Regions from separate parts of the Bacillus sp. SIMBA_154 genome, predicted to be linked through region 2. Evidence: riboswitches for the same ligand, from Rfam matches in the RefSeq annotation. Region 2 holds a riboswitch; the other holds the start of a gene.
The links. A riboswitch is a leader RNA that binds a small molecule or an ion and turns the genes downstream of it on or off. The one in region 2 is predicted to bind lysine.
Positions count from the first base shown of each region.

Region 1 (10,822 bases), on a different contig from region 2:
CGGTCGTTTCCACATAAAATCGAAACGAAGCCCTCCATTGCTCAAACGGTTCTTCAATATATGACGGCAGTCTCATTTGATCCACTCCTTATTCGCAAACAAACGCCTCTCCCTTATTGGAAGAGGCGTTTGTTATGTGTTGCATCCAGCCTCTTTAAACACTCATCATGATTGGCAAAGAGGACTGAATGTGATGTTATTCTGCGTGATCGCTTCCGAAGAAGTTACGGAAAGCTTGTAATGTTGTATCTCGGTTTAGTGCTGCAATTGACGTTGTCAGCGGGATTCCTTTCGGACAAGACTGCACACAGTTTTGGGAGTTCCCGCAGTTCGCTAGACCGCCATCACCCATAATTTCTTCTAGACGGTCAGACTTATTCATTGCACCTGTCGGATGTGCGTTAAATAAACGGACTTGAGAAAGCGGTGCAGGGCCCATAAAGGAAGACTTATCATTCACGTTTGGACAAGCTTCAAGGCAGACACCACATGTCATACATTTAGAAAGCTCATACGCCCATTGACGTTTTTTCTCAGGCATTCTTGGTCCAGGTCCAAGGTCATATGTGCCATCGATTGGCACCCATGCTTTGACTTTTTTCAAGGAATTAAACATACGGCTTCTATCAACCTGCAAGTCTCTCACAACAGGGAATGTCTTCATCGGCTGGAGACGGATCGGCTGATCTAACTTGTCAATTAAAGCTGTACATGACTGGCGCGGTGTTCCATTAATGACCATGGAACAAGCTCCACACACCTCTTCAAGACAGTTCATATCCCAGTTGATGGCCGTTGTTTTTTCACCTTTTTTATTGACCGGGTTACGTCTAATTTCCATGAGGGCGGAAATGACGTTCATATTCGGACGGTAAGGGATTTCGAATTCCTCATCATAAGGCTTTCCATCTGCTGTATCTTGACGTGTGATAATGAATTGAATCGTGTTTTTTTCACTCATCTTATTTCTCCACCTTTTTCTTCGAGTAATCTCGTTTACGAGGTGCAATTAACGATACATCGACGTCCTCATAGTGGAATGCAGGCTTTTGATTCTTCCCTTTGAACGTAGCCATCGTTGTTTTTAGGAATTCTTCATCGTGTCTTTCTGGGAATTCCGGTTTATAGTGTGCGCCTCGGCTTTCATTCCGGTTGTATGCCCCGATCGTAATGACTCTTGCCAGCTGAAGCATGTTGTCAAGCTGACGCGTGAAGGCAGCGCCTTGGTTGCTCCATGATGCTGTATCGTTGATGTTGATATGCTTATAGCGCTCCATCAGTTCTTCAATCTTCTGATCTGTTTTTAAGAGTTTGTCATTGTAACGAACCACTGTCACGTTATCCGTCATCCATTCTCCAAGCTCTTTATGAAGCACGTACGCATTTTCTGTGCCATCCATGCTGAGGATGTTGTCCCATTTCTCCTGCTCTTTCTTCACGGCGCTGTCAAATGTTGCAGAAGAGAGGTCTTCCGCAGACTTTTCAAGACCGCTAACGTACTTCACAGCATTTGGTCCTGCGACCATTCCGCCGTAAATCGCAGAAAGCAAGGAGTTCGCTCCAAGTCTGTTTCCGCCGTGCATAGAGTAATCACATTCTCCGGCAGCGAACAAACCTTTGATATTGGTCATTTGATCATAATCCACCCATAATCCGCCCATTGAGTAATGGACAGCAGGGAAAATTTTCATCGGAAGCTTACGAGGGTCATCACCCATGAATTTTTCATAGATTTCAATGATTCCGCCAAGCTTAATATCAAGCTCTTTTGGATCTTTGTGAGAAAGATCAAGGTATACCATGTTCTCTCCGTTGATGCCGAGCTTTTGCTCGACACATACGTCGAAGATTTCACGCGTTGCGATATCACGCGGTACAAGGTTCCCGTATGCTGGGTATTTTTCTTCAAGGAAGTACCAAGGCTTCCCGTCTTTATATGTCCAAACACGTCCGCCTTCACCACGAGCTGATTCACTCATGAGACGAAGCTTGTCATCTCCTGGGATCGCTGTTGGGTGAATTTGAATGAATTCTCCATTTGCATAATGAGCACCTTGCTGATAAACGATTGATGCAGCTGATCCAGTATTAATCATGGAGTTCGTTGATTTACCGAACACGATTCCAGGACCGCCTGTCGCCATGATCACAGCATCTGAACGGAAGGATTCAATTTCCATTGTCGTCAAGTTCTGCGCGACAATGCCTCGGCATACTTCCTCGTCATCTAAAACAGCGCCAAGGAATTCCCAGCCTTCATATTTCGTGACAAGCCCTGCTACTTCGTAGCGGCGAACTTGCTCATCCAGTGCGTATAATAGCTGCTGTCCCGTTGTGGCACCAGCAAATGCTGTACGGTGGTGCTGTGTTCCCCCGAAGCGGCGGAAGTCCAGTAATCCCTCTGGTGTTCTGTTAAACATCACACCCATACGATCAAGTAAGTGGATAATGGACGGCGCTGCTTCACACATTGCCTTTACTGGCGGCTGGTTGGCTAAGAAATCTCCGCCATATACTGTGTCATCAAAATGCTCATAAGGTGAATCCCCTTCACCTTTTGTATTCACCGCTCCGTTAATTCCGCCCTGTGCACATACAGAATGCGAACGTTTCACAGGTACTATTGAAAATAGTTTAACAGCTGTTCCCGCTTCTGCTGCTTTTATAGTTGCCATGAGACCTGCTAAGCCGCCTCCGACAACGATGATGCTAGAATTACTCATTGTAGCCCCTCTCCCTCTTCTACTAATCTATTTCCTCTTAAACAAAAGCGAAAATTGCTCTTAGCCCTACATATGAAAGCGCTATAAATATACCTAATGTCACATATGTGGAGATTCTTTGTGAGCGTGGTGAAACGGTAATTCCCCAGCTGACAGCAAATGACCACAAGCCATTAGCAAAGTGGAAAATAGTAGATAAAACGCCGACAATATAGAAGCCTAGCATAAATGGAGAGCTTAAAATATTCGCCATCATGTCATAGTTTACTTCAGCTCCAAGCTGAGCTTGAATTCGTGTTTCCCATACGTGCCAAGTGACAAAAATCAATGTGATGATACCTGTAATCCTTTGCAGTCTGAATAACCAGTTTCTTAAGTAACTGAAGCGTGACGTGTTGTTTTGTGCCGTAAAGGCTATGTACACCCCATAAACAGCATGATAGATCAGTGGTAAGAAAATCACGAACAGCTCAAGTGCATATCTGAATGGAAGCTGTTCCATAAAGTGTGCAGCTTTGTTAAACGCCTCTGGTCCATTTGTCGCAAAGTGGTTAATCACTAAGTGCTGTACTAAAAATAGACCGACCGGAATGACGCCAAGCAAAGAATGCAATCTCCGATAAAAAAATTCTTTGTTCCCCGACATTACTTTACCCCCTAGTAAAAAAAGTGCAATTGCTTGAAAATTGTCTTACCCCCGCTTCTTTCAAATGTAAGCACTTTATTCAAATTTATTGACAATTTCATTTTACTCCTATGTCAAAAAAGCGTCAAGAAACCGCGTACATAAATTAAAATTTTCCGAAATTTAAAAGTTTTAAATCAAAATTCGTTTTACTACAATAAGAATTTCTTAGACTTCAGGGAAAACTCTGTCATCATATGCCCACATAAGCTATAATAAATTGTTGAAAGAGGGGAGCCGTACAATGAATAAATTTGAATCTAACTTAGAACAGCTAAAAGAGATTGAAGTCAATGGATTTGCCTACGAGCTGATACGCGAAGTTCTGCTGCCTGACATTCTTGGTCAGGATCATTCATCTATGATGTATTTTGCGGGTAAGCTGCTTGCTCGTAAATTTCCTCAAGAGTCATGGGAGAATATCCCCGAATTTTTCCATGATGCAGGATGGGGGACTCTCACGATGGTCCATTCTAAAAAACAGGAAATTGAGTTTGAGCTCGAAGGTCCACTTGTATCGAATCGACTCACCTATCAAAAAGAGCCATGCTTTCAAATGGAGGCCGGTTTTATTGCTGAACAGATTCAGCTTCTCAATGAGCACGTTGCTGAATCCTATGAGCAAGTGAAAAAGCGTGCTGATAAAGTCATTTTAACCGTTAAATGGGATTTAAGAGACCCTAGCTAACACTGCTTATGAAAGGCGAGGACTTCGCGTCACGCCTTTTTTATATGCCTTCTTCTATCATAGCATACTTAGTGAATGGGTTTATGCACGTGTGTTCCTTTTAATATGCGGCCGATTCAAATATAAAAAAGAGGTGCACTCTTTCATGAGATACACCTCTTTTTATTTTTTAAGAATGAGCAGCTGCGCTCACTTTCGATAATTCAAATGCATCATGCAGGGCTTCCACCGCTTTGACCATATCATCACGGCCAACCACTGTGGAAACTTTGATTTCAGACGTACTGACCATTTTCACTTGTATATCTTTTTCAGCTAACACAGCGAACATTTCAGCAGCTACACCTGGATTTGAGACCATACCAGACCCAACGATGGATACTTTGGCTAATTTGCTTTCTGTCTCAATCTGCTCATAGCCAAGCGCCCCTTTATATTCTTCTAGTACTTCAACTGCTTTGGACAAATCATCCGTTTTCACAGAGAAAGAGATGGAAGTCTGATTTGTGCTTGTGACGGACTGAATGATGATATCAACATTGATATTTTGCTTAGCAAGCGTCGTAAAAATGGTCGATAATGTTGTTAAACCGCTTGAAAGGCCGCACACCGTCACGCGTGTCATCTGATCTTCAAATGCAATTCCTCTTACGACTAAATTTTGTTCCATGGATGATTCCTCCTCAATTAACGTACCCGATTCAATTACAATACTAGAACGGACTTCTAGTGGGACTTGATAATTTTTCGCAAACTCAACGGCTCTCGGATGCAAGACGCCTGCCCCTAAATTGGCCAGCTCGAGCATCTCATCGTATGAAATACCCGCAAGTTTTCGCGCGGACGGTACATAACGCGGATCTGTCGTAAACACACCTGGTACGTCCGTGTATATATCACATTTGTCTGCTTTTAATGCAGCAGCAAGTGCCACAGCCGTCGTATCTGATCCCCCGCGTCCAAGTGTTGTGATATGTAGGTCATCTGCAATTCCTTGGAAGCCTGCTACAACAACGACTTTCCCAGCACTTAGTTCCTCTTTGATTCTTGATTCATCGATGTCCACGATTCTTGCATTTCCGTGCACCTGCTCTGTTTTCATACCAGCCTGCCAGCCTGTAAAGGAAATGGCATCATAGCCTTTTGCTTGCAGCGCCATCGCCAATAATGAAATGGTCACTTGCTCCCCAGTTGTTAGCAGCATATCCATTTCTCTCTTGCTTGGATCATCTGTGAGTTCTTTGGCAAGGTCTACTAGAACATCCGTTGATTTTCCCATCGCCGACACAACCACGACCACATCATGACCTGCCTTACGTTCAGCGATGACTCTCTCTGCGGCTTTGCGAATTTTTTCTGTCGATCCAACAGATGTTCCGCCAAATTTTTGTACAATTAGTCCCATGTCTACCACCCTTTTTCAAAAGATCACGTGTGAGAGAAGAGCAAGAAGCGGCTTTGGAGACTGCCCACTCACTGCAAATAAAAAAAGCAATGAGAGAACAAATCTCCCATTGCTTTGAAATCATCATTAAAAGATGCAAACAATGAGATAGCCCTCCAAGAAATAAATTCTTGACAGCCCTACATTTCTTCAATGTACAGCCAGCGAATAAAATGAGTGGATTTTATTCACTTCGGCGACGCTCCCCTTTCAGCCCTCTTCCTAGATCCCATCGATCTCTGAAGGCCTACTCTTGAAGTTCGCACCTCTATCTTCAACAAACAACACGTTCATTTATTAAATTAGTCACATCTTAACAGACTTTTGGAAAAAGTACAATCTATTTTTTTAATGCCTCCATTAAAAGTTCGGCCGTTTGTTTCGGAATGCCAGCCTCCTGAAAATCTTGGACAGAGGCTTCTTTCATCTTTTTCACAGAGCCAAAATGTTTGAGGAGCTGTTTTTTTCGCTTTTCTCCAATACCTGGTACATCATCTAAAATAGACTGGAATGCATTTTTTCCGCGCAGCTGCCGGTGAAAGCTAATGGCAAACCGGTGCACTTCATCTTGAATACGCTGCAATAAATAAAAGGCCTGACTGTTACGCTCTAGCGCAACAATTTCAAGTGTATCACCCATCATGAGATTCGATGTCCGATGTTTTTCATCTTTCACAAGACCTGCCACTGGAACAGACAGATTCAATTCATTTTCGAGCACGTCTATGGCTGCGTTGATCTGTCCTTTTCCTCCGTCAATTAAAATTAAATCTGGCAGCGGCAGCTCATCTTTTAACACGCGTGTATATCGTCTTCTGATAACTTCACGCATGGATGCATAATCATCTGGTCCTGCGACAGTTTTGATTTTATATTTCCGGTATTCCTTTTTATATGGCTTCCCGTCCTGAAAGACAACCATGGCGGAAACAGGATCTGCTCCTTGAATATTTGAGTTATCAAATGCCTCGATCCGGTATGGCATATAAATATTAAGTGCGTCCCCGAGCTGCTTCACCGCTCCAATTGTCCGTTCTTCATCGCGCTCAATGAGCGAGAATTTTTCTTTCAGGGCGATTTTGGCGTTTTGGTGTGCAAGTAAAAGTAAATCCTTTTTCTTTCCTTTTTTCGGCTGGTGAACGTTCGTCTCAAGCAACTGCTCGATCATCTCTTGATCTACGCTGTCTGGCACCAAAATTTCTTTCGGCAGGAAGTGGTTGTTTTTTTCATAAAATTGCCCCAAAAACGTGAGGAACTCTTCCTCTGGATCTTGATACATAGGGAACAAGCTGACATCACGTTCAATCAATTTCCCCTGTCTGATGAAGAAGACTTGGACACACATCCAGCCCTTATCATAGGCATAGGCAAATACATCTCGATCTGATAAGTCACTCATCGTCATTTTCTGCTTTTCCATTGTTGAGTCGATGTAAGCGATTTGATCTCTCAGTTCTTTTGCCCGCTCAAACTCTAATTGTACGGACGCTTCCTGCATCTTTTCGGTTAGTTCTTTCTTGATTTGCTGGTGCCCTCCATTTAGAAACCTGATGATTTCATCCACGAGCTGTTTATTCGTTTCTTCAGAAATGTCATACACACATGGTGCGAGACATTGTCCAAGATGATAATAAAGACAGACACGATCAGGGAGTGTCGCACATTTTCTTAGAGGATATAAGCGGTCAAGCAGCTTTTTGGTTTCTCTTGCTGCTTGTACGTTCGGGTATGGACCGAAGTATCTCCCTTTATCCTTTTTCACATTGCGGGTGACGATCAGCTTAGGATGCCGTTCATTCGTAATTTTAATAAAAGGATACGTCTTATCATCCTTGAGCATGACATTGTATTTTGGGTCATACTTTTTAATTAAATTCAGCTCTAAAATCAGTGCCTCAATGTTAGATGAGGTCACAATATATTCAAAGTCCTCAATTTCACTGACAAGCCGCTGCGTTTTGGCATCATGAGATCCAGTGAAATAAGAGCGCACTCTATTTTTTAATACCTTTGCCTTCCCCACGTAGATGACCGTATTCTGTCTATCTTTCATTAAGTAACAGCCTGGTCGATCAGGCAGGACTGACAGCTTTTCTTTGATCAGTTTGTTCATATTTTCATCCGTCCTTGTTTTCCTCTTTCACTCCTTCTAGTGTATCACGAACATTTGTTTTATACCATATTGAAAGAAAAGCGGCTCTCGTCTATACGAGAACCGCTTCAGTGGTCATACCGCAATGGCATGGTTGTGTTTATAGATGTTTGTTGACAAGCTCAGCTAGTGCTTCTTTTGGTTTGAAACCAACAGACGTTTCTACGACTTCACCGTCTTTTAAAACAAGAAGTGTTGGGATACTCATGACGCCGTATTTACCAGCAGTTTCTTGGTTATCGTCTACATCAATTTTTACGATTTTCATTTTATCGCCCATTTCTTGATCAAGTTCTTCAAGAACTGGAGCAATCATTTTACAAGGTCCGCACCATGGTGCCCAAAAGTCTGCAAGAACAACACCTTCTGCCGTTTCTTGTGAAAATGTTGCGTCAGTTGCTTTTACGATTGCCATTATTCATTCCTCCAATGTAAATTATGCTTTTTAGTATAGCATCTACCAATGTGACTTGCGAATGAAATGCTTACGAATCATTTTTTATAAGATGAATTAAAAAACAAACCGTATAATCGCACCAATAACAACAATCGCACCGATGATCATCAGAATGGTTCTAAGCATATAACACAACTCCCTTTCCGCTTCATTTACAATGTATGATGCCCCAACATTCTTCTCATCAAACATCAAAATATGCAATCAAGTCAGATCGACAGTCATCATGACAACCGACATAGGCGGGAGATCTATGGTTAATTCGCCGGACTTTACAGCAAATTGCTGGAAGTTCGCAGGCTGAATGGAATGAGGATCATCGAATGTATTGTGCGCATTCATCCGTTCAGCTGTCAGCACGCGGCCAGTGGCAGTCGTTTGTGGATCAATCCCATCTATTGCAAGGGATACCTCTGCTTTTTCATAAGGGTTCAGGTGACAGAAACTAATATGCATCTTGTCAGAGGAACGTGAGGCTGACACGCTGACCTGAGGAATTTTTTCACCTCGGCGTTCATACGGCGGTGAATCAAGCTCCACTTCAAGTGCTTCTTCCTCCTGATGCACTTGAAACATATGAAATACATGATAGGTAGGGGTCAGGATCATCTTTTCGTCCTTCGTTAACACCATCGCTTGCAGGACATTGACCGTCTGGGCAATATTCGCCATGTGAATCCGCTGGCAATGACGGTGGAATATATGAAAATGCAGGGCACAGACAAGGGCGTCTCTCAGTGTGTTTTGCTGATATAAAAACCCTGGATTGGTCCCTGGCTCTGGGTCATACCATGTCCCCCATTCATCAATAATCATCCCGATTCGCTTGTCTGGATCATAATGATCCATGATCTTTCCATGATCCATGACAAGCTGCTCCATCTCATAGGCCTTTTTCAACGTTGTAAACCATTCATCCTCATCAAAATCAGTCGCAGACCCTTTCTTCTCCCATGTACCAGGAACGGTATAGTAATGCAAACTGAGCCCATCCATCCATGGTGCAGCCCGTTCCATTAATACTTTTGTCCAATTCACATCATTTGAATTCGCTCCGCAAGCTATTTTATAAATACGGTTACCAGCAAACTCTCTCACATACGTTTGATAGCGTTTATATAGGTCTGCATAGTATTCAGGTGTCATATTCCCGCCGCAGCCCCAGCTTTCATTGCCTACGCCAACATAAGTCAGCTTCCAAGGTTCTTGTTTTCCATTTTGAATGCGCCAATCGGACATAGGTGTCCCCTTAGGAAATGTGATGTATTCTACCCATTCCGCTAATTCTTGAACAGACCCGCTTCCAACATTGCCGCAAATATAAGGCTCACATTCAAGTAACTCACACAATCGCATAAATTCATGTGTGCCAAACGCATTTGATTCAATGGTACCTCCCCAATGAGTGTTCACCATCGGCTTTCGTTCACTCAGATCGCCAACGCCATTTGCCCAATGATACTCGTCTGCAAAACAGCCGCCCGGCCACCTAAGCACCGGGATATGTAATGCTTGAAGCGCCTTTAGCACATCGGTTCGAATTCCTTCAATATGGTCAATTGATGAGTCTTCTCCTACCCAAATCCCGTCATAAATTCCTCTTCCTAAGTGCTCTTGAAAGTGTCCATAAATGTGTTTAGAAATGCGTCCGATCACGTCATTGACTTTTACTGTACCCTTCACTTGTCATCCGCCCCTTTGTCTCATAATGACATACAAAAAAACCCAGAATACCTAGGCATTCTGAGTGTATGAGCGTTACGAGTGGATATTCATCTTTTTTAACTCTTCATTCAAAAGTGGAACCACTTCGAACAAGTCACCAACAATTCCGTAATCGGCGATTTTGAAGATTTCAGCTTCTGGATCTTTGTTAATCGCCACAATGACTTTACTGTTAGACATTCCGGCTAAATGCTGAATCGCGCCTGAAATCCCGCAGGCAATATAAAGGTCAGGTGTGACGACCTTACCGGTTTGACCAATTTGCAGGGCATAATCACAGTAGTCTGCATCGCAAGCTCCACGCGAGGCACCGACTGCTGCGCCTAGCGTTTGGGCGAGTTCTTTCAGCGGTTCAAAACCTTCTTTGCTCTTGACCCCCCGCCCTCCAGCGACAATAACTTTTGCTTCGGATAAGTCTACACCTTCTGACGTTTTTTTAATGACTTCCTTCACGATCGTTCGCAGGTTCTGAATATCGACAGAAACTGGAGTGACTTCTCCGCCTCGTGACGCATCCCGCTCCAGCGGTGCCACGTTGTTTGGCCGAATGGTCGCCAAAAGTAGGCGATCCGTCGAGATGACTTTTTCGAAGGCTTTTCCAGAGTAAATCGGTCTAGTGAAAACGAGATGTTCTCCGGTATCGCTGACATCGATCGCATCTGAAATCAACCCTGTCTGCAGGCGTGCTGCTATTTTGGGTGACAAGTCTTTTCCGATAGACGTATGGCCAAAGAGCACTGCATCCGGATTGACTTGATCTAATATGGCTTGAAGCGCCTGCGCAAAACCATCTGACGTATAATATGAAAGGTGCGGATGTTCCACTATCATGACATGATCCGCTCCATAGTAAAGCAGTTCATCGGCTTGTTCTTTGACATGATCCCCTATTAATACGCCAATGACCTCACCGCCATCAGCCACTTGATGAGCGGCAGCAATCGCTTC
Region 1 is NZ_JAWJBV010000006.1:107,453-118,274, reverse strand. Features, by position in the region: gene R0K30_RS11000 (acyl-CoA thioesterase) at 1-76, opposite strand, end outside; gene sdhB (succinate dehydrogenase iron-sulfur subunit) at 197-961, opposite strand; gene sdhA (succinate dehydrogenase flavoprotein subunit) at 963-2,723, opposite strand; gene R0K30_RS10985 (succinate dehydrogenase cytochrome b558 subunit) at 2,761-3,369, opposite strand; gene R0K30_RS10980 (YslB family protein) at 3,653-4,096, shown strand; gene R0K30_RS10975 (aspartate kinase) at 4,266-5,501, opposite strand; lysine riboswitch at 5,642-5,819, opposite strand; gene uvrC (excinuclease ABC subunit UvrC) at 5,881-7,653, opposite strand; gene trxA (thioredoxin) at 7,793-8,107, opposite strand; gene R0K30_RS10960 (alpha-N-arabinofuranosidase) at 8,354-9,832, opposite strand; gene R0K30_RS10955 (electron transfer flavoprotein subunit alpha/FixB family protein) at 9,908-10,822, opposite strand, start outside.
Region 1: it holds a riboswitch for lysine, as region 2 does, so the genes downstream of both, R0K30_RS10975 (aspartate kinase) here and R0K30_RS19625 (amino acid permease) in region 2, are expected to answer to the same signal.

Region 2 (10,822 bases):
AAGGTGGGGAAAGCCGGCCAAAGAGCTCACTCAGGAAGAATCGGTTTGGGCACTTGAAGCGGATTATTTGGCACAGGCATTGATGCAATACACGCTCATTTTAAGCCCAGAACGGATCATTATGGGCGGAGGCGTGATGAAGCAAAGCCAGCTATTTCCGCTCATTCGAGAGAAGCTTGCTGCATATGTAAATGATTATGTAGACTTGCCGCCGCTTGATACATACATTGTCTCTCCTGGACTTGAGGACAAGGCTGGCATGACAGGCGCTTTGCTTTTAGCCATCGAAGCGAAGAGAAACGCCTGATAATAGAGTTTTGAAGCGCAACATGAGATAATGAAAAAGATGGAATCTATGAAAAAGGTGGTTGTTAACATGGTTAAAAGCTTGAATGATACCGTAACACTGAATAACGGAGTGGAAATGCCTTGGTTTGGTTTAGGTGTATTCAAAGTGGAGGACGGCAATCAAGTGGTAGATGCCGTAAAAGCAGCCATACGAAACGGATATCGCAGCATTGATACGGCTGCCGTTTATAAAAATGAGACAGGCGTAGGGAAAGCCATTAAAGAATCTGGTGTGAAACGAGAAGAATTATTCATTACGTCTAAAGTATGGAACACAGATCAAGGCTATGACAAGGCGCTAGCTGCTTTTGATGCAAGCTTAAATCGTTTAGGTCTTGATTACTTAGACCTATATTTGATCCATTGGCCTGGACCAAACGCAGATACATTTAAAGAAACATGGCGTGCGCTTGAGAAGCTTTATAAAGATGGAAAAGTCAGAGCCATTGGCGTCAGCAACTTCTATGTTCAGCATTTAGAAGAGCTGTTAAAAGATGCTGAGGTTGTCCCAGCGGTGAACCAAGTTGAGTTTCATCCGAAACTGACACTTGTCGAATTACGTCAATATGCAAAAGAAAAAGGCATTCAAATTGAAGCGTGGTCTCCGCTTATGCAAGGAAAGCTGCTAGATCATGACATATTGAAGGACATTGCGGCACGCTGCAACAAATCTGTTGCTCAAGTCATCTTGCGCTGGGATCTGCAAAGCGGCGTCGTGACAATTCCAAAATCAATCAATGAAGAACGCATTAAACAAAACGCAGACATTTTTGACTTCGAGCTTTCTCAAGAAGACATGGAAAAAATCGATGCATTAAATAATAACGAGCGCGTCGGCTCGAATCCAGAGACGATGACGGTTGGGTTTGAATAAATAAAAAATCCCCTTTCTCTTTTGAGAAAGGGGATTTTTTACGTGCTGCTTCGGCGCACAGCCAGCAGCATGATAAAAGACAATATCACAATACAAATCGTCCAAGCCCAAGCAAGCTCCATTCGTCCAGAATCAATGGCCACATAAATAGCAGTTGGGAGTGTTTGGGTTTTCCCTGGGATGTTGCCGGCAAACATTAAGGTCGCCCCAAATTCTCCAAGGGCCCTGGCAAAGCTGAGGACGCTGCCTGACAGCAGGGAAGGCAGGGCGAGTGGTACGGTGATATAGGCAAAGACTTGGAATGAATGAGCACCGTCTACTTTTGCAGCACCTTCAATGTCTGACTCAATCGTAGAAAACCCCGCTTTTGCTGATTGATACATGAGCGGGAAAGCCACAACCGTTGATGCAATGACTGCCGCCCACCATGTGAAGATGACAGGCTGATGGAAGATCCATTCAATGGCGCGTCCAATCACACTATGCTTTCCGAACATGACAAGCAATAAAAACCCTACGACCGTTGGTGGGAGGACAAGCGGCATCATGAGGAGCGTTTCAACGATCATTTTCCCCTTAAAAGATGTTCGCGCCATCCAAAAGCCGATCGTTGTTCCAAAAACAGTAGCCAATAGTCCGCTGACGACGGCAATTTGAATCGACAGCCAAATAGGAGATAAAAATTCTTCAGTCAGCATAGGCATTATTTCACTTGAAAGCCGTACTTTTTAAAAATTGATGCGGCTGTATCTGATTGGAGATATTGAAAAAATACCTTGGCTTCCTCTAAATGTTCTGTCCCTTTTACAATTCCTACTGGATAAATGATGGGGGAATGCATGTCCGGATTTGCCTCAGCTACAATCTTTCCTTTTTTGGAAACGAGGGCGTCTGTCTTATACACAACACCTGCTTCCACATTCCCTGTTTCTACGTAGCTTAGAACTTGACGCACATCTTTACCGTAGACAGCGTTCTTTTTCACTTGATCCCATATGTTCAGCTTTGTGAAAATCTCTTTTCCGTATGTACCAGCAGGAACAGATTCAGGTGTACCGAGAGCAATCTTTCCTTTTACGTGCTGGACGTCTTGAAAGCTTTTGATAGAGGAAGAGCTTTCTTTTGGCACTATGAGGACAAGCTCATTTTGTATGGCATCCTTTGTATGATCCTGATCGATGTCTCCAGATTGGACAAGTTCATCGAAGGGCTCCTCAGCCGCAGAGAAAAAGAGATCAGCTGTTGCCCCTTGAGCGATTTGCTGCTTCAGTGCGCCTGATGACCCAAAATTATTTGTTAATGTGACGTTCGGATGCTGATCGTTAAAGGCGGATTCAATTTCCTTTAATGCATCTTGAAGGCTTGCAGCTGCTGAAATCACAAGCTCCGTCTTTTTGCTCGTATGTGATGACTTCATCTCTGTTTGACATCCGGTTAGGAGCAAACATAGGGTGATGAAGGCTAAGAATGTATACTTCATGTTCACACCTCTCATCATTCAATATCATATGTATCCTTTATTATAAGCAAACTTATTTGACCATTCATAGGCTTTCAGCGTGTAGACAAACCCTCGCATTCGTTGTCAGTCCTGCGTGCCGGTGCTCACGAATGTCAAATTCGCTCCGCTCCGGTACTCGTCCTTCCTAGACTGCAAAGGTTTTCTATCACGCTGAGAAGAAGACAAAGGGCTAAAATGAAGATCATTTTAGCCCTTTGTCAACAATCTGAAAGCCGCCAAATGGCAGCTTTTAATGCTGATAAAAACGCAGTAAATTCCCATTGATCACTTTGTCTGATAAGGAAAGCTCTTTATTGGCTTTTTCTATATAAGGCTGACAAACCTCATCTTGTTCAACAGGCTCTTTTGTTTTTTGGTCATAGCAGGTGTTCTTTGTATAGAGATAATCATCTGTAATAAAGTTCCCATTTCGCAAAACAGCGAAAGGCGTACGTTCGTTAGAAAATAAGTCATTTCCAAATTGAATGGCATCCTTGGATTCAATCCCAAGCAAATGGAGGAGTGTCGGTTTCACGTCCATTTGGCCGGCTGTTTCTGATATTGTCTGCGGTGCTTGATCCGTGATACCAGGAATGTAGATTAAAAATGGCACCCGCTGTAGTTTGACAGCATCCAACGGTGTGATTTCATCCTGCTCGAGCAGCTCGGCCATCGCCTCATGATGTGCCTCTGAGATGCCATAGTGATCACCCATAAGGACGAACATCGTATTTTCATACAGTCCTTCTTCTTTCATGCGGTCAAAAAATGTCTTAATGGCTTCATCTTGATAGCGGACGGTCGTCACATAGCGGTTTAAAATGGTGCTAGACGAATCATATTCATCAATAAATTGATCCTTTGGATCGATTTCAAATGGAAAGTGATTAGTCAATGTAATGAACGTGCTGTAATAAGGAGTCTTCAACTTCTTTAAATAATCAATGGATTGATCAAAAAAGTCGATATCCTTTAAGCCCCAGCCAGTCGAATTCTGTTCATTGACATCAAACGAATCGACATCATAAAAGCGATCAATCCCAAGCGATTCATACATCACATCACGATTCCAAAACGTTTTATTATTCGCATGAAATTGGACGGATTGATAATTCTGTTTTTTCAATTCCTTGTATAACGTGTCATATTCGTTGTCACTCGCTGTGAAAAAGACAGCGCCACTGCTAGATGGATAGAGGGAATTTGCGACAATAAACTCTGAATCCGATGTCTTCCCTTGCTCTGTCTGCTGATAAAATTCATCAAAATAAAAGCTCTTTTTGGCCAGTTGATTTAAAAAGGGTGTGATGTATTGTCCATTCACCTTTTGGTCAACGACAAATTGCTGCGTTGATTCAAGTGAGATGAACACGACGTTCTTGCCTTTAGCAAGTCCAAAGTAGTCTTCGTTTGGTGCACTGTAATCAGCCTTTGTATAGTTGGCTACTGTTGAAAGGGTATCTTCATCTGCAAAGGCTTTTTGTCCAATACGCGCCGTTTGGGCAGCGCCGTCATACAGGTGGAATTGGAACAGCCCAAGGTTTCGTACGATGACTTCTCGATCATAAGAGCTTGTCAGAAATCGAGGATGATCCATCATGGCTGAGCTGACATGAAACAATAGAAAGCTGCAACAGACCGCATAATACGTTTTGATCGTTTTGAATGACGCTTTTGGTGCTAATGGTTTACGCTTTAACAGCCATGCCAGCACCAAGAAATCAATGAGCATCAGGACAAACAGCGGGTGGAACAACTCAGTCATGCTGCTGCCCATATCCCCCATGTTCTTGGCTTGAAATAACACGGGAATGGTAATGAAATCAATATAAAAACCGTAAAAGATCGTATTTGATATCAAGATGGCTGTCAGAATAAAATTTGCGGTCAATAAAAAAACCTTTTGTTTGGTTTCATTTAAAAAAAGAGCAATCCCAAACAAAGGGAGCAAAAAGCTGAGTGGATTGATCAAAAGCAGCCATTCGTGAAACAGATTGGCCGTTCGTATATGAAATCCGAATTGATAAATGATGTATGTTTTCATCCACATGAAGAGGATGGAGTACACTAAAAACCAGTGATCTTTGAAAAACGCTTTCATATATGTAGCTCCTCACCATTCTGTATTCAGCTGCACGGCAAAAACACTTATCTTAAAACTACTAAAAAAATGAGGAATGATCAATTCATATCCTGTCTTTTTTGCAAAACTCTTTTTTCATTCTCTTAGAACTGCAATGGGATGGATATTCCGCAGATGACAGCGATGTAATAGCAGGTGACGATTGTGAGAGCAGCTAGTACGACTTGTTCTCCTGTGCTGCCTGTTTTGACATAGACTGGAAGACGTACTTTGATGGTAGCTGGGAACAAAAATTTAATGCCGTTCACTGTTCCTGCATCAAGGATGAGGTGGCTCGCCATCCCAACTAGTAAACCGATACTTAGGCTGTCATTTGGAATGTATGTGGTCGCAATAAAATAAATGATCAGCAGAAATAATAAACTGTGTGTAAAGGTGCGATGACCGAACACACTACTAATCAGTGTCGAGAGCAGCGGGAATTTCCTGCCGATTTTACTTTTCGTATGACAAAGATCAGGGATAAGGGCACCTGCTGATCCAGCAGCAGCCATAGTGACTGGGTCGAGTCCGTAGTAGTAGGCGGCGGCTGTGGAAGCGGCAATTCCGCCCATGATATGTGTTTTTCCTGTCATGATGCGTACTCCTGTTCTATCTTTAGTTCAAGTACTCACTATATCAAGGGTGAATTCATTCAGCAAGGCTTATTTCTAAAGAAAAAAGGACAAAATGGTTGGCTGATTGGAAAAACATTCTATAATAAGAGAGAAGTCATGTTGATACTAACGATAAGGATGCGATTCGGATGAGTAATGCAGACATTTTAAAAGAAATTGTTCTTGTACATTATGAAGTCAGCCGTAAATTAAACCGCAAGTTACTTGAGTTAGAAAAAGACATCACCCCTCCGCAGATTTATGCGCTCTCTATTTTGATACAAGGAAAAGTATCAGATGCCGAAGAGCTGAAGCAAAGACTCTCTTTAAACCCAGGTGCAGCCTCTATTGCACTCAATAAATTAAGCGAACAGGGCTATATTCAAAGAGAACGAGACAAGGAAGACCATTCACTTGTCAGGTTAGAAGCCACGGAAAAAGGGCTGGCCATTTACGAAAAGCATACACGCATTTTTGGTAAGGTGATTCAACATATGATGTCAGACTTCACAGAGGAAGATTTAAAAACCTTTTTGACTTATTTGCAAAAAATGAGACAGACCTTTCATGATGAATGAGCCTTTCCATTTTGTATAATGCGGCGAACTGTAGCACAAATTAAACAGGCAACCGCATTTTATGAAAAGGGAGGAAACAGCGATGTCATTTTTCCAAAAGGATAAAAAGGCGAAAAGTGAGAAAGACCACAAGCAGGTAGATCAGCTGTTAGAAGAAGCAAGTAAAGAACTAGCAGGCGATCCGCTTCAGGAAGCTGTACAAAAGAAGAAAAACAATCATCAATAAGCAGGTAAAAGGCAGAGAATCATTCCTCTGTCTTTTTTCTATGTTTTTCCCTTTGACAGATGTGAAAATGTTTGATAACCTTCGTGTAGTAAAAATGAATAGAAATCCTCACGCTATGTCTCAGTGAGGTAGAGGTTGCGCGGATGATGAGTCACTCATGGGAGAGATGGAATCGTTGATCATGGGAAAAAGGCATCAGCGCCGAAGTGTAGAGAGAGCTCCAACTTTCTTTATGCTGGGTCTGCATTGAATAAATGCAGGACTGCCACGTCTAAAAGCGTGGAGGGCTATCCGGAGATCAAGGTGTATGTTTTGAAAAGCATGGACTTTTGTTCAGGCTTTTTTTTATGTTCTCAGTGACAAAGATAAGGGTATGCTGTTAAGAAAGTGACCCATTATGAACATAAAGAATGCAAGTCATTGCTTCACAAATATATCAATGAAGATGCTGCCGGGTCTGGTCCAAAGTGAATATAACGGAGGTACGGAAATGGAACAGACAAAAAAATGGGGTTTTTGGTTATTGACGGCATTTGTCGTCGGAAATATGGTAGGTTCAGGCATCTTTATGCTGCCAAGTACGCTTGCCCAGCACGCAAGTCCTTTAGGTGTGACGATGGCATGGCTTGTCACAGGTGGCGGTGTGCTGATGATTGCACTTGTATTTGGGCATTTATCCATTCATAAGCCGCAGCTGACGGCAGGACCACAAAGTTATGCAAGGGCGCTTTTTAAAGATCCGAAAAAGGGAAAAGCAGCCGGTTTTACAATGGTTTGGGGATATTGGGTGGCGAGCTGGATTAGTAATGTCGCCATTATTACGAGCCTTGCCGGTTATTTAACGACTTTTTTCCCTATTTTAACCGTAAAGACGGTGATCTTTACCTTTGGAAAAGAAACGATCACACTTGGTCAACTCATGACCTTTATCGTATGTACCATCCTTCTATGGGGAACACATACCATTTTAATCACAAGCTTAAGTGCTGCAAGTAAATTAAACTTTATTACGACCTTTTCAAAGGTGCTCGGATTCGTCCTTTTTATTGTAGCGGGCTTATTTGCATTCCAAACGGCATTATTTGAGCATTATTACTTCCCGGTTGCATCAGGAGGCGAAGGAGTGCTCGGACTTGGAGGCCAAATTCATCATGCGGCCATTTCCACCCTATGGGCATTTATCGGAATCGAATCTGCGGTTATTTTATCAGGGAGAGCGTCTTCGCAGCGCGATGTGAAACGTGCGACGATTACGGGTCTTCTAATCGCACTTTCGATCTACATGATTATCACGCTGATTACAATGGGCGTTCTGCCGCATGATCAATTGCAAGGCTCAGACAAACCATTCGTGGACGTGCTTCAGCTCATTATTGGGCCGGCTGGCGGGATTGTCATGGCACTGCTTGCGATCATTTGTTTATTTGGCTCAATGCTTGGCTGGATCTTACTCGGTTCAGAAGTACCTTATCAAGCAGCAAAGGCAGGCGACTTCCCAGCAGTATTTGCAAAAACAAACAAAAAAGGCAGTCCTGCCTTCGCTTTGACTGTCACAAATATCATGTCCCAGCTGTTTATTTTCTCAGTCATGTCACGCACGATTAATGAAGCCTTTACCTTTTTAACAACATCAGCGACACTTGCGTATCTCATTCCGTATATCGTGTCTTCGATCTACAGCTTTAAGGTCATCATGCAAGGAGACACATATGAGCTTCAAAAAGGTAATCGAACAAGAGACGGAATCATCGCACTTGTTGCTATGGGATATTCCGCTTGGGTCATTATTTCAGGAACAGCTGATTTGAAAACATTTGGTCTCGGAATAGGTCTGTTCTTAGTTGGTATTCTGCTTTATCCATTCATGTCAAAAGGATTTGCCAAAGGAACGGAATAAGGAAGACGTTTCTCCCAAAATGGAGAAACGTTTTTTTATGATGCAGAGGTTAATCGGTCCACAATAAACTCGAGCTGTCCTTCTAGTGACACTGGGTCATTAAAGAAGTAACCGACGGGGTCTATTTCAAATACATGTTTGTTTTGAACAGCAGGAAGTGATGTCCAGATGCTGCTTTTATACACTTGCTCTCCATTACTTTTAGAGCCGCTCCACGGACTGGTGAAAATATAGTCGCCTGCGAATTCTGGAAGTTTCTCAAGAGAAATATTTGCATAGCCTACGCCGCTATCGATGGCTTCTTTTTTGACTGCCTTCGGTGCTTTTAATTTCAACTCGTCATAAATGATTTCACCGCCGCGTGCAAATGTGTTTCCGAAAATATAAATGCCTTTATCAAATGGCGATACGATAGAAACCGTTTTGTTTCCGACAGCTTTTGTTACTTTTGGTTTCACTTCAGCGATTTTGGCATCCCATTTTGTGATCCAATCTGCTGCTTTTTTCGATGTGCCTGTCATTTTACCGAATTCTTTTAGCTGATCTTTAAAAGAATATTGATTGTATTTAATCGCAACGGTTGGAGCGATTTTTTTGTATTGATCAAATTTCTCATCTTCTCCCCAAGCAATAATCATATCTGGCTTCAAAGCTGCTACTTTTTCGACAGAGGGAGTCGTTCCAAGATTTTTAACCCCTTCCGTTTTTCCTTGATAGAAGGGGTTTTTGAAGATGGGCGCAGTTGCAGCCATCGGGGTCTTGCCAAGTGTAACGAGGTCTCCGTAGTAGCTTTCTGCAAGGAGCACAATTCGTTTCGGATCTTGAGGGAGTTTGACCTCACCTTTTGCATCTTGATAGGTGATCGTGTCATTCTTTTTGGCACCAGATTTTTTATTTGAAGTGCTGCCGCAAGCAGCTGTAAAAAGCATGAGGATGGTTAAGGAAATCAAAAGAAATCCAGTTCGTTTTTTCACAAAGGTTCTCTCCCATTCGAACATTTTTGATAATGATTATCAATATCAATCATATCGTAACATGATGGGAACAAAAATGCATCGGCTATTTTAGAACCTAAATGAAAATAGTGAAATTCTCCTGGTTTTTTTGGTGGAAATAAAGAAAATGATCAGAACAATGATTTCAAAAAGAAAAGAAAGTGATATACTAGACTTCGAGATTGATAATCATTATCACTAATAAGGAATAGATATGAACGGAAAGGAAGAGACTGGTTTTGGGCTCACAATCGAATAAACAGCTGCCAGCCAAAGACGATGCGATTGATATTGTCACGAAGCCCTTTGGAACAGCAGCTGTTATCACCATAGGAATCATCGCTTTAGTATTTGGTCTTTTTTTATCGGTATCACTAGGAGCGGCGAACATTCATTTGCACACTGTATGGGAAGCCGTCTTTCATTTTGATCCACAACAAACTTCACATCAAATCATCCGGGAATTAAGGTTGCCTCGTACAGTTGGAGCTGCACTCGTCGGTTCTTTTTTAGCCGTATCGGGGGCCATTATGCAAGGCATGACAAGAAATGCGCTTGCGTCTCCTGAAATTATGGGCGTGACAAATGGCTCTGCATTTGCGATTGCCATTGCGTTTGCTTTTTTCCCAGGGCAATCTTCTTTTACATTAATTCTTTGGTCATTTGTTGGTGCAGCACTCGGTGCCTCTATTGTGTTTGGTGTCGGTACTCTTTCAAAAGGTGGATTGACCCCAGTAAAGCTCGCATTAGCTGGTACGGCTGTTGGGGCACTTTTAAGCTCCATCTCCTCAGCAATCGCCATCCGGTTTGATGTCGCTCAAGACATGAGCTTTTGGTATGCTGGCGGCGTGGCAGGTGTGAATTGGAGCAATATTCACATCATTATTCCGGTTGCGATTGCAGGACTCATGATTGCGATGGTTCTTGCCCGCTCGATCACTGTTCTCAGCTTAGGCGATGAATTGGCAAAAGGACTTGGGCAGTACACGAAAACTGTCAAGGTACTTGGAATATTGGTCGTCATTCTTTTAACAGGTGCTGCCGTGTCGGTGGCAGGTTCTATTGGTTTTATCGGGCTTGTCATTCCTCATGTCACTCGTTTCTTGGTCGGAGTTGACTATCGATGGATTATCCCATGCTCAGCTATTTTAGGGGCTGTTCTGTTAATTTATGCAGACATTGCTGCAAGGCTGGTCAATGCTCCATTTGAAACGCCAGTCGGAGCCATTACTGCGATTATAGGCGTTCCTTTCTTCTTATATTTAGCTAGACGTGAAAGGAGCGGGATTTAGATGGAAATGGTGCAGCAGGCAAAGAAAAAGAAATACAAACGAACGATGCTCATGATCTTTTTGGCGATCGTCGCTGTGTTCCTTATTAGTTTAAATACTGGAGAAATTCGTATTTCTCCGATGGAGACATTGAAAACATTTTTTGGATTCGGAAGTGAAATGGATGAGCTTGTATTATTCGAGTTCAGACTTCCAAGAATGGTCATCGCTTTACTTGTTGGCGCTTCTATTGCTGTATCAGGAGCGATTTGGCAAGGTGTTTCTCAAAACGGTTTAGCCGATCCCGGTATTCTTGGTGTCAATGCGGGCGCAGGCTTTGCAGTTGTTTTGTTTATTTTTGCATTTCAAGGCTCTATGTCGAACTTAGGTGAT
Region 2 is NZ_JAWJBV010000023.1:14,938-25,759, reverse strand. Features, by position in the region: gene R0K30_RS19665 (ROK family protein) at 1-307, shown strand, start outside; gene R0K30_RS19660 (aldo/keto reductase) at 377-1,222, shown strand; gene modB (molybdate ABC transporter permease subunit) at 1,261-1,926, opposite strand; gene modA (molybdate ABC transporter substrate-binding protein) at 1,926-2,702, opposite strand; gene R0K30_RS19645 (LTA synthase family protein) at 2,974-4,824, opposite strand; gene R0K30_RS19640 (metal-dependent hydrolase) at 4,950-5,441, opposite strand; gene R0K30_RS19635 (MarR family winged helix-turn-helix transcriptional regulator) at 5,612-6,040, shown strand; gene sspJ (small acid-soluble spore protein SspJ) at 6,123-6,266, shown strand; lysine riboswitch at 6,388-6,564, shown strand; gene R0K30_RS19625 (amino acid permease) at 6,757-8,163, shown strand; gene R0K30_RS19620 (iron-hydroxamate ABC transporter substrate-binding protein) at 8,199-9,137, opposite strand; gene R0K30_RS19615 (FecCD family ABC transporter permease) at 9,398-10,450, shown strand; gene R0K30_RS19610 (FecCD family ABC transporter permease) at 10,451-10,822, shown strand, end outside.